Regions from separate parts of the Aquirhabdus parva genome, predicted to be linked through region 3. Evidence: predicted binding sites of a transcription regulator. Region 3 holds the regulator's gene; each other region holds the start of a gene.
The links. The regulator PhoB, encoded in region 3, activates phosphate uptake and scavenging genes when phosphate is short. The targets are predictions, from matches to a motif close to TGTCATNAANCTGTCATAA.
Positions count from the first base shown of each region.

Region 1 (3,220 bases), 1.7 Mb from region 3:
TTCATCGTACTCACCAAAAGCATTAGGTAGACCCGCATTTGGATGCGCAGAGACAAAAATATCAGCCTTATCGCCAATCGTTTTAACATGCGGGCGCATAGCATCGGCACCGAGCGCACAGTTAAAACCGATCGACAGCAAGTCTGCATGTCGCACCGAGTTCCAAAACGCTTCCGCCGTTTGACCAGACAGCGTTCGACCTGATGCATCGGTAATCGTGCCTGAAATCATCAGGGGCAGTTCGTAGCCGATTTGCTCAAAGACGGTTTTGACCGCAAAAATTGCGGCTTTACAGTTCAACGTATCAAAGACGGTCTCGATCAGAATGATGTGTGCACCACCTTCGATCAGTGCAAGAGTGGCTTGTACATAGTTTTCAACGAGTTCATCGAAAGTCACATTACGAAATGCAGGATTATTGACATCTGGGCTGATCGAGCAGGTGCGCGATGTTGGCCCAAGGACACCCGCGACAAAGCGGGGTTTATCAGGATTTTTTGCGGTGAACTCGTCACAGACTTGACGGGCAAGTCGAGCCGCAGTGGTGTTAATCTCACTGACAAGGTGTTCCATATGGTAATCAGCCATAGACACCTGAGTACCATTGAAGGTATTGGTCTCGATAATGTCTGCACCAGCTTCCAAATACTGAGCATGGATGCCTTGAATAATATGAGGCTGCGTTAACACCAGTAGATCGTTGTTGCCCTTCACATCATGTTCAAAGTCAGCGAAACGCTCTCCTCGATAGTCTTCTTCTTCGAGTTTGTGGCGTTGAATCATGGTCCCCATCGCGCCATCGATAATGAGAATTCTTTGTTTCAGTAGCTCTTGAAGCTGTTTTTTTAGATTTTGAGCTGCGATTGCGGGTGTAGACATTTTTACAAAGAACTCCGAAAACCAAGAATAAAGCAACGTCACTGCGACTTTAATAAACCCATCATTCAATCTGCACGATCATCCATTAGATATGGAGTGCGTATACATGGAACACAACAAAAAGCTGCGTATTCTAACAGGTAATTACATCACGTGAATGCTAGGTGTGGCAGGATAGAGCAAGATTAGGTTAGGGCAGTGAGCCCCTTCGTCTACAAATCGCTATGCCATAAAACAAGAATGTCATAATACTGTCATATTCAGGATCGAAAATGCCAACCAATAAATTATATTGCTCAAGGTCTAGCCATGAACACGATTTCATCAGCGGCACCTGTCACAGAAGCAACTCCTCCAGTGGTTGATAAAGCCAATGCCAAAATGCCTTCATGGTTTAAGCCACTGTTTTTTGGTTTAATCGTTTTTGCATTGATCTATATTGGGACTCAATTAGCGACTGATTTATCCCATGTTCCGCAGCTTACGATTTTCTCTTTTGCAATGTTGGGTGCAGCATTAACGATTGCTCTCGGCTTTGAGTTCGTGAATGGTTTTCATGATACGGCTAATGCGGTCGCTACGGTTATTTACACCAATGCATTGCCTGCATCCGTCGCTGTCGTCTGGTCTGGTCTGTTCAACTTTCTTGGCGTGTTAATGGCAAGCGGAGCCGTTGCATACGGGATCCTTGCTTTATTGCCCGTCGAACTGATTTTGAATGTCAGTAGTGGTGCGGGTTTTGCGATGGTTTTTGCGTTGTTACTCGCAGCGATCATTTGGAACTTAGGGACTTGGTACCTCGGTATCCCAGCTTCAAGTTCACATACCATGGTGGGTTCAATCATCGGTGTAGGATTGATGAATCAGTTTTTGCATTCGGCAACGGATGGTGCTAGTGGTGTTGATGTCGAGCAAGTGATCAAAGTGGGTAAGGCATTACTTTTTTCACCACTGATTGGTTTTGGTTTTGCTGCGATTGTTTTCTTGCTTGTAAAATTTGTTTTTAAGCGTCGTTTAGAGTTGTTTCAACCTCCTGTTGGCAATGAGCCACCACCGTTTGTGATTCGTGCGTTGTTAATTTTCACCTGCACAGGTGTAAGCTTTGCCCATGGTTCAAACGATGGGCAAAAGGGAATGGGCTTGATCATGCTCATCCTAATCGGAATTGTGCCGCTGGCTTATTCATTGAATAAAACGATGGATAGTACTCAAGTACAGTCATTTGCGGCTTTGTCTGAGAAGACTGCACGTATTTTGGCACCGTCTCAACCTACTATTACCGATACCCAAGCGCGAGCAACACTGACGCGTTATATCCAAGATCGCCAAGTTAATCCACAAGTCGTTCCCTCGGTTGCAGTTCTATCGAACCATCTTGGCGATGCCGTTGCAAGCTACGGCAGTATGGACAAAGTTCCTGAATCAGCGACAGCTAACTTGCGTAATGACATGTATTTGAGTAGTGCGACGTTGAAGCGTTTGGATAAAGATAAAGCCATGCCAACGCTAAATGCCGCACAAACAGCAACCGTGGTCGATTATCGTAAAAATCTCGATAAAGCCACACAGTACATCCCAACATGGGTCAAGGTTGCTGTTGCACTCGCTCTTGGACTTGGTACGATGGTCGGCTGGAGACGGATTGTAGTGACCGTTGGAGAAAAAATTGGTAAGTCACACATGACTTATGGTCAAGGGATGTCGGCTGAGCTTGTCGCTATGACGACTATTCTGGCTGCCGACGGTGTGGGTGTTCCTGTGAGTACGACACATGTCTTGAATAGTGCGGTTGCAGGAACCATGACGGCCAATAAATCAGGCTTACAATGGAGCACTGTGCGTAGCATCTTGTCCGCATGGGTATTGACGTTGCCTGCTGCGATGGCGCTATCAGGTGGCTTGTACTGGTTGTTCTTACGGTTCGTATAATTTCTTATTGGTTTAATAAAAAAGCCTAGCAATTGCTAGGCTTTTTTATTATCAATGACTCTTTCTAAACACCCGCTGTTTCTCACGATTCCAATCGCGGTCTTTTTCAGTCGCACGTTTGTCATGTAGCGCTTTACCTTTCACCAGCGCAATCTCACACTTTACATACTGGCCTTTCCAGAAGCTGGCGAGCGGTACACAGGTATAACCCTTTTGATTGACCGCAGCCATGAGCTTATCAATCTGACGACGTGACATGAGCAGTTTTCGGGTACGGGTCGCTTCAGGGTCGATATGTGTTGAAGCAGACCACAGCGGGGTAATCTGAGCATTGAATAAAAAGGCTTCATTATCGCGAAAAATCACATAGCTTTCCGAGATCGTCATTTTACCGGCGCGAATCGCTTTGACT
Region 1 covers NZ_CP031222.1:953,563-956,782, forward strand. Annotated here, with positions in the region: gene metH (methionine synthase) at 1-879, opposite strand, end outside; gene HYN46_RS04210 (inorganic phosphate transporter) at 1,261-2,808, shown strand; gene smpB (SsrA-binding protein SmpB) at 2,860-3,220, opposite strand, start outside.
Region 1: a site for PhoB is predicted at 1,121-1,139, ahead of HYN46_RS04210 (inorganic phosphate transporter). Genes of this name have one in related genera too.

Region 2 (3,220 bases), 1.6 Mb from region 3:
GCGTATCAAACCAAATCTTTTTTCGTTCTCTTAGTTCCTTGCAAACAGTGATTCTATCCCCCATTAGAATAGTGCTGATCTTGGGGATACATCAAAGCAAATTTAGACATATTGATATGTTGTGCCGTGATAGTCGTTTGAAGACTATTCATGTCGAGTTTTTAGGGCTGTAAGCATTTTTATATAAGTTCACATGTTAGAATTCATGGCTGTTTCACCCTTGTATTACAAATTAGCGCATCCTCTTCTTCATTATTTTGCTTGAAAGCGAGCCAAAGTAGCATGTCAAACCAATCTTCTAACTCTCCTTCACAGTATTCTGGTCTGAATGCACCACTCATCTTTCCTGAAAAGACGGCTCAACATCTGGTTACTGATGTTGCCGTTGAGTTGCCCAAGCCACCTTTACCTGCTGCACCTATTATTCCTGCTGTTAAGGATGAGGTTCCAGTGGTTGTTAATAGTTCTGTAGTTAGCTCTGTCTCGGAAAGCCATGTAGACGACTCGGAGTCTGGTAGCGGTTTTTTTGGGCGGATGAAGCAAGGTCTGGCAAAGACGCGTCGTGGATTTACCGATGGTGTGGTCAATTTGCTCATTGGTGGTAAAGAGATCGATGATGAGTTGCTTGAGGAAATCGAAACTCAGCTTTTGGTTGCAGACATTGGGATTGAGGCGACTCGTACAATCGTACAAAATTTGACAGAGCGGACCGCGCGTCGTGAACTGATTTACTCCAATGCACTGTATAAGGCACTACAAGAGGAATTGGTTGCATTGCTCGCACCACGCGTCAAAGCCCTTCATATCGATCCGAATAAGCGTCCTTATGTCATCCTAATGGTTGGGGTGAACGGCGTGGGTAAGACGACTACGATTGGTAAGTTAGCAAAGCGCTTGCAGGGAGAGGGCAAAAAGGTCATGTTAGCAGCAGGGGATACCTTTCGTGCCGCTGCAACTGAGCAGTTGCAAGTTTGGGGTGAGCGAAATGATATTGCGGTTGTTGCACAAGGCAATGGCGCGGATAGCGCCTCAGTTATTTTCGATGCTTTTGAGAGTGCCAGAGCCAAAGGTATTGATGTATTGATTGCAGATACAGCAGGCCGCTTACATACCAAAAGCAATTTGATGGAAGAACTGAAAAAAGTTAAACGTGTCATGCAAAAAATTGATGCCACGGCGCCTCATGAAATCATGTTGGTTGTTGATGCTGGTACGGGTCAAAATGCCATCAATCAAGTACAAGAATTCGATTCTGCTGTAGGGCTGACTGGCTTAACCATCACCAAATTAGATGGGACAGCAAAAGGCGGGATGCTGTTTAATATTGCGAGCCGCAGTCATGTCCCGATTCGATTCATTGGTGTAGGTGAGAAGATTGATGACTTGCGTCCTTTTGCTGCGAAAGATTTTGTTTCCGCAATGTTCCAAAACGATGAGTAAGTTTTACGTAAAAAAATATCAATAGATCGTTGGGTCGTGTAGTAAAGCTGAGGATTTCCTCAGCTTTTTTTTTGTCTTGAATTTTCTTGTGGGTGAGTTCTTATGCTGATTTTGTATCTAATGTAACCGTCGTGTAAGTAAAAGTGATATGCAAATCAGCAATTATTATTTTACGGCATGAAATATTACCGTCACAATCCTACAAGTTAAGACGTAAATTCTCACAAAATAAATCACGGAATGGTTGCAAAATTTAAATTAATAATTTCTATTTTTTGAATTTATTGATTTTTTAAGTGATGTATTGGGGGTAGAAGATACTCATTTGAAGTAAAAAAATATGATTTTTTGAGAATTTTGTTTTAAATAATGTTTATTTTACAATTGCTTATGTTAATTTTTCTGTTGCTTGTCATGATTCTGTCATACAGTTGCGTTATATATTTGCAAAGCAAATTGTTTTCTGTATGATGCAGGTGCTGGGCAAATAAATTGTAAGAAAATTTTAAAGATGTAACAGGATTTTTAGGAATGTAACTAGATTGTCACAATTCGGTGCGTATACTTCGCACCAGTTGAAGGTGATTTAACTACTTTTCTCACACAATAACCCTATTTTGATGTCCTTTTTGGAGTTTGGAAATGAAAAAGCTACTTCTTGCTACTTTGGTTGCTGCCGCATCAATCGGCGCTGCACAAGCGGATGGTCCTTCAGTTTACGGTAAAATCAACGTTTCTGTTGATAACACCAAAAGTGATCTGAATCAAAACCGTGTAACCACAGTTGATTCTAACGCTTCACGTTTCGGCATCAAGGGTAACGAAAAACTCACTGATAACCTAAGCGCAGTTTATGGTATCGAGTGGGGTGTCGCGATTGATAACAACAGCAACAACTCAAAACCATCAATCAACAACAACACCGATACTTCTGCAACTGGTACTACCTATGACCTCGCTGCTCGTAACCGCTTCATCGGTTTGCAATATGAAGGTTTGGGTACTTTGAAGTTTGGTCGTTTGGATACCAACGTAAAAACACTTCAGTACGTTAACCCAGCTCAAGGTGTTGACGTTGCGGATGACTTCGTAAATGGTAGCTTTGATAGCACGCAAACACTTGCTGGCGAAAACCGTATCAACAACGTCATCGCTTTGGAATCAGCGAAGTTTGATACAGGCTACGGCGTATTCTCTGCAAACTTCTTGGTTTCCCCAAGTGAAAAAACAGTCGCTAAAAACGCAGTAGGCAATACTGGTTCAACAGCAACTTCTACCTCTATCATTTATGCGAATAAAGATGCTGGTTTATACACTGGTGTTGCATATGACGTTAACGTAGCCAGCGTCTGGAATGCTGCAAATACTTTTGCATTCGCAACCAAAGCGCCGATCACTTCTGTGAACAATCCTTTTGCTTCAGCTTCAAACAACACTGATCTATTCCGTTGGGTAGGTAGCGTTGATTTGGGTAAATTGGCAGGTGCTGATGGCTTAACTCTGAACGGTTTGTATCAACAAGCTAAACTTTCAGACAAAAATGCTGCAGGCTTTGCAGGTTCTTCTCCAAAAGAAAACGGTTACTTGGTTAGTGCAATCTACAAGTTCCCAGCATCAATTTTGGACGGTCTGTCAGCAAAAGCACAATGGGAAAGCGCAACAACCAAATCTTTGGGCAACAATATTTCTGATGTAAAAATCGATCAAGTGACTGTTGATTTGGATTATGCATTCAGTGCAAAAACCAAAGTATACGGTTTCTGGGCTCAACGTACTCTGA
Region 2 covers NZ_CP031222.1:1,020,309-1,023,528, forward strand. Annotated here, with positions in the region: gene ftsY (signal recognition particle-docking protein FtsY) at 283-1,440, shown strand; gene HYN46_RS04525 (porin) at 2,083-3,220, shown strand, end outside.
Region 2: a site for PhoB is predicted at 1,851-1,869, ahead of HYN46_RS04525 (porin). Genes of this name have one in related genera too.

Region 3 (3,220 bases):
TTCAGGATGCAAAGGTAAGGTGGACAGCTCATGCAGTAGACCCACGCGATCTTGACGTGACTCGCCGAGTCCAACAATACCGCCACTACACACTTTCATGCCTGAGGCACGCACATGGGACAAGGTATCCAAGCGGTCATCAAATGTACGGGTACGGATGATATGTGCATAGTGCTCACGAGAAGTATCCAGATTATGGTTGTAATAATCCAGTCCTGCTTCAGCCAAACGCTCTGCTTGATTGGAGGACAACATACCCAAAGTCATACAGGTCTCAAGACCCATAGCTTTGACTTCTTTGACCAGTTCCAGTACATAAGGCATATCACGCTCATGCGGATTACGCCATGCTGCGCCCATGCAGAAACGTGAAGCACCAGTATCACGTGCTGCTTTGGCCGCTTCTAAAACTTTTTCAATCGCGATTTTCTTTTCAGGAACGAGTGCGGTTTGGTGATGAGCGGATTGTGAGCAATAATCGCAATCTTCGGGGCAGTTACCAGTCTTGATGGAAAGCAGGGTGCTGACCTGAATCGCATTGGCATCAAAATGCTGGCGATGGACTGTTTGCGCCTGAAACATCAAATCATTGAAGGGTAAATCAAAGAGTGCCGCGATCTCATCGCGTGTCCAATCATTACGTAGCATCATTTCAACCTATCCTATTGCTGAAAAACAATCTAACCTGAATCTAACCGTTTTATGCAGAGCGTGCACGTGTAAAACGTGACTGCAACTTACGCGCATGTTTGAGCGCTGGCTTGACTTTGGCTAAGATCGGTTTCGGAATCTTTGGCACAATCATTTTTGAAGCTTGGTTAAACCACATCAGCAAACTAAAGTCGCCTTCCATTTGTACCGAGCCATCTTGCATGCCGGTCATAAATGCTGCTGGATTGCCTTGCTTGAGAATCTGTATCGCTGTTTCACCATCCTTAAAACGCAAAGTGAAATCTGGTTTTGGTGCAAGGCCGCTGGCCATAGTGACCTGATTATTCAGCACGGTAAAATTACGGGCGATGCCGTCTTGCGATTCAATCTGAATGGTGAACGAACGATTTTCTAAAATCGTTTTAAATTCTGGACTGGTATACGCCAATTGAATCATGCGTAGCCCTAAACCCGCTAACAACAAATCAAACGGATGTGTAGATAGATTGAGCAATGGTAGTTGAACGACAGGAAGAGTCATAGTAGAAGCTCGCATGGAGGATATAAATTGGCATATACACATAGTGCTTGATCAAAAAATTGAGATGCCGATGTTTAAAAATATAAAATACAGTCTCAATGAGACTCATCATAAACACGATGCATTGATGCAATGCAACCTGTCGAAAACACAAACGGCATTCACTTTAGCACCAGTTGTTTGTGCTGTCACTGGCATAAAGACCAAAAACAGTCGGCTTTTGTCGATAAGCTAGGTGAATTACGAGATGAAAGACGATAAGCAAGAATCTTGCCGTAATCAAACCGTAACAATATTCGTTGTAATATTACTGTCATTATTAGTTTGACGTTGCTTTTGGATATTGTTTAACTGTCGTTAAACCTAAAAACATCCAAAACGATTGTCACGATCTGGTTATCACGCATTGCACTGGGCAGTGTGTTACCAGCAAATGGATCACAGAAACCATGACAGACCGTATTTTAATTGTTGATGACGAAGCTCCCATTCGTGAAATGATTCACACAGCGCTTGATCTCGCAGGCTTTGACTGCGTGCAAGCCGAAGATGCCCGTACCGCACATGCCATTATCGTCGATCAGCGGCCAGCCCTTATCCTGCTCGACTGGATGATGCCAGGCAGTATGAGCGGGATTGAACTTTGCCGCCGCTTAAAGAAAGATGAGTCCCTATCAGAAATACCCGTCATTATGCTGACCGCTCGCGGAGAAGAAGACAATAAAGTGCAAGGCCTTGACGCAGGCGCCGATGACTATATGACCAAGCCCTTCTCAACCCGTGAACTGGTTTCTCGCATCAAAGCGGTTTTGCGTCGTGCCAGCGCACTTAATGCAGACCGTGCCATCAACGCAGACGGCTTAACGTTGGATCCAGTGAGCCAGCGCATCAGTGTTGGAACGCATACCGTTGAAATGGGACCGACTGAATATCGCCTGTTGGCTTTCTTTATGACGCACCCAGAACGTGCATATACCCGCACTCAGATGCTCGATCAAGTCTGGGGCGGTAATGTCTATGTAGAAGATCGCACCATTGATGTGCATATTCGCCGTTTACGCAAAGTATTAGAGCCTCATGGCTTTGATCGGTTTATCCAAACGGTGCGTGGTACAGGCTATCGCTTCTCCACACGCATTGACTTGCAACCAGCAACATAAACCCATAAGGGCAGATCATAATGATTCACAGCGCCGCGCTGAAATCGGCTAAACTGCCCGCATGAGTAATTCAACGACCTCTTTATTAGACTTTGTCTATCAAGATTTATTACGTTTAATTGGGCTGGTGCTAATCTTTTTTTGCATCGGCTGGGTCGTTGGTATGCCTTGGCTGGCGGTCTTGCTGGCTTTGTTTCTGTTTTTACTTTTACAGTGGTACTCACTGTATCGACTCTATCGCTGGATGCAGCACACGCCCGATCAAGAGCCGCCTGAACTGGGTGGTGTCTGGTCTGCCCTACTGTACAACATCACCCGAATCCAAATCAGTGAACATCGCTCACGCAAAAATCTGCTGGGTGTCATCAGCCGTGCACAAACCTCTGTTGCGGCGCTTGAAGAAGCCGTGGTCCTGATTGATGCTAGCTCGCTAATTGAGTGGTGGAATCCTGCTGCAGAAAAAATACTGGGCCTAAAGTCTGGCGATCAAGGTCGCAACATCCTGAATTTCTGCCGGGCTCCAGAATTTGTCAGTTACTACCAACAAGGTAACTATAGCCAAGAGATTAAGCTTAAATCTTGGATCAATGAAGAGCGTTACTTCCAATGTAAGCTCACTCGCTTTGGACAAAATGATCGCTTGCTGGTCGCTTACGATGTTACCCGCTTACACAACCTAGAATTGATGCGCAAAGACTTTGTAGACAATGTTTCGCACGAGTTACGCACGCCGTTAACCGTACTGTCCGGCTATCTTGAAACCTATATGGATCAGGATGACCTTAACCCACGCTGGCGGCGTGGCTTTGAACAAATGCGCCAACAAACCACGCGCATGACTAACATTGTCAAAGACTTGCTGCTGCTA
Region 3 covers NZ_CP031222.1:2,608,801-2,612,020, forward strand. Annotated here, with positions in the region: gene bioB (biotin synthase BioB) at 1-651, opposite strand, end outside; gene HYN46_RS11705 (SCP-2 sterol transfer family protein) at 701-1,192, opposite strand; gene phoB (phosphate regulon transcriptional regulator PhoB) at 1,642-2,352, shown strand; gene phoR (phosphate regulon sensor histidine kinase PhoR) at 2,414-3,220, shown strand, end outside.

Region 4 (3,220 bases), 1.6 Mb from region 3:
TGTTATCTCTGAAGTAATCATAATTACCTATCTAATCCAAGTTGCAAATCTTTGGGTGCTTTATAAATACAGCAATATCGTCGAAGACACTTTAGGTCATGCTTTTGAATTGGACGTGAACCTTACTGCAATCTCTTTAGCAGTAACCCGTTCCGTCTCCCCTATCTCTTGATGAACAAATCCTAATGGCGTCCATCTGTATAAAATATAAATCAAAAAACACAGTTCATATAAAGTCAAAAACAGAGCTACATGCGTTGATGTAGCTCTGAATTATTTATTTCATAAATCAGTCTAGTTATTCACTACTTACCAAACTGCTTTACCAGTTGCTGCATCTTTCACTTCAGTTTTCCAAGACGCTTGGATTAACTTAACAACGTTTGCTGGCATTGGAACATAGTCCAATTGTGCTGCAAGTGCGCCGCCATTTTTGAAAGACCAGTCGAAGTATTTGAACACTTCTTTAGATTGAGCGGGTTTGTCTGCTTTCTTTTGTAGTAATACAAAAGTAGCACCAGTGATTGGCCAGCTGTTCTTGCCTGGTTCGTTAGTCAACACTTCACCAAATGCAGGTGCTTTTGCCCAGTCAGCGTAGGCTGCTGCTGCTTGGAAAGTGGTGTCATCTGGCAATACATATGCGCCATCACGATTTTGTAGTTGGGTATAAGACAATTTGTTTTGTTTTGCATAGGCATATTCAACATAACCAATTGAACCATTGATACGTTGTACGTATGACGCTACACCTGCGTTACCCTTACCTGCAACGCCTTCTGGCCATGCAACAGTAGTATCGCTACCTACTTTGGTTTTCCAGTCAGCGCTGACTTTAGACAAGTAGTTTGTGAAGATGAATGTCGTACCTGAACCGTCTGCACGGCGTACTACAGTGATGTTTTCATCGATGTCTTTCAGGCTTGGGTTCAATGCAACCAGCGCTGGATCGTTCCATTGCTTGATTTTGCCCAAATAGATGTTTGCAAGTACATCACCAGTCAATTTAATTTGACCAGCTGCGATACCTTTGATGTTCAATACAGGAACAACACCACCCATGATTGCTGGGAACTGTGTCAAACCTTTTGCTTCCAAATCTTGTGGTGACAATGGCTTGTCTGATGCACCAAAATCTACAGTTTTTTCTGAAATTTGCTTGATACCAGCACCTGAACCGATAGACTGGTAGTTTAAACCAACGCCAGATTTAGCTTTGTACGCATCAGCCCACTTTGCAAAAACAGGAGCAGCAAAAGAAGAACCCGCACCAGTAACGTCAGCTGCATGAACAACGCCTACAGTTGCAGCAGAGACTAGAATAGATAACATCAAAGAAGTAATACGCATTATTTAGACCTCAAAATAGAGCCAACAATATCAATAAAAAACAGAATTCGTGAACGGTGCTATTAGACATGAGAATTGTGATACTTTTATGACAGTCTTCTTACAAACGACATCTTAGGCTTTTTTAATCACGAAGACGATACTTTTTTATCGACATTATCGTCATGACAAAACTCAATCACTCATGGGATCAAAATCACTTTAGTTTGCCAGAATCATCACCCAAATAGGCTGGACGTTGAGTCATCCTGTTCTGTTCACTGAATCACATTTAGTCGCTTTTATCACTAGATAAAACCAATCTTTAATGTAAGCGGCATATTTTTTTCCAAACGATAGCGATATCATAGTTCTACACCATCACAGCATTAAATGGAATTTACTCTATGATGCCTACCCGATTTAAACACAGTTGTTCCGCTATTCTGACATTAAGCCTACTCACCGCTTGTGCATCGTCTCCACCTAAAAACGCAACTGCGCGTATCGACTCACAATCAAAATTCTATCAACAGCTCGCCAGCACCCCCTTGCCATCTCATCTCCCTATTCCTGTCAAAGGCATATCTGCAGATCAACTGACAGATACTTGGGGTAATGCGCGCAGCCATGGACGCAGCCACGAAGGCATCGATATTCTGAGTAAGCGTGGTACTCCCGTTTATAGTACGACAGATGGGATTGTCAGTCGGATCAGCAGCTATGGCGCAGGGGGGAATGCTATTACGGTTGTTGGATATGCCTTGAGTCAACATTACTATGCCCACTTAGAAGGCTTCGGCAAATACCGCATCGGTGACACTGTAAAAGTCGGAGATACGCTGGGTTACGTCGGTAGTACGGGTAATGCAACAACCACACATCTGCACTATGGTATTTATTTATCGCCAAATCGAACTGCTGTAAATCCTTACCCATATTTGCGCTAAAATAAGACTTTGCATCATTTGAGTAAAGTCATGGACCTAGCGGAGCAACTTGCAGTATTTGCGGAAAAAGGGAACCAGCAGCGCATCCATCTTACTGATGGACGAACGTTGCAAGGATGGATCATGGAGATCAGAGAAGACGATCTGCTGATGAGTACGGGTTTTTCTGAAAAACAGGGCAAAGACGACTGGATTCCTTTCACATCAATCCATCTTGATCAGTTGCAATATTGGGATACCCAGCAGTCCCTCTGGGCGCCATTCACGATTGATCCACAATAAAGAAGACCGTACACAAAATATCCGTTCTGTTTTATCTTAAAATCGGGGAAAATATAGATGCTCCTCGATCCGCAACAAGGAAAACTCAATTGAGCCACTTATCCCTAACACCACAAGTTAGACGCAAACAGTCGATACAAGCGTGGATTCTCTTTTCTCTTATTATCGCGTTGAATTCCTGTAATCCTAATGAAGCGACCGATGATCAGCCCACTTCTCAGCTTCAAAATATAATAACGACATCCAGTGATGCTATAGACAGCAGTATCAATTCTGAACAATAAAAAAAGCCCTAAAGTTGATTAAACTTAAGGGCTCCAAATATTTTAGATCGCACTAACACGAAGACTTTAAAATCCTTCTATATTCCATAGCTTGAATAAATACAAATAAAAAGCCCGAGGCGATTACCTTGGGCTTTAATGTTTTATATTTCGAGTTTTATTATTTTCAGAAATTAAATGGTGTAGAAAGACAAAACCCCCATCTCGTAGGAGAAGGGGTTAAGTGTGTAGCTTTGAGCTACGAATAATGAGCTGACGATGCCCTACTCTCACATGGCGAATGCCACACTACCATCGGCGCAAAGAGGTTTCACTTCTGAGTTCGGGATGGGATCAGGTGGTTCACTCTTGCTATAGTCGTCAGCACAACTGTTAGGC
Region 4 covers NZ_CP031222.1:436,585-439,804, reverse strand. Annotated here, with positions in the region: gene pstC (phosphate ABC transporter permease subunit PstC) at 1-21, opposite strand, end outside; gene pstS (phosphate ABC transporter substrate-binding protein PstS) at 310-1,347, opposite strand; gene HYN46_RS01975 (M23 family metallopeptidase) at 1,737-2,276, shown strand; gene HYN46_RS01970 (hypothetical protein) at 2,307-2,558, shown strand; rRNA gene rrf (5S ribosomal RNA) at 3,093-3,207, opposite strand.
Region 4: a site for PhoB is predicted at 1,434-1,452, ahead of pstS (phosphate ABC transporter substrate-binding protein PstS). Genes of this name have one in related genera too.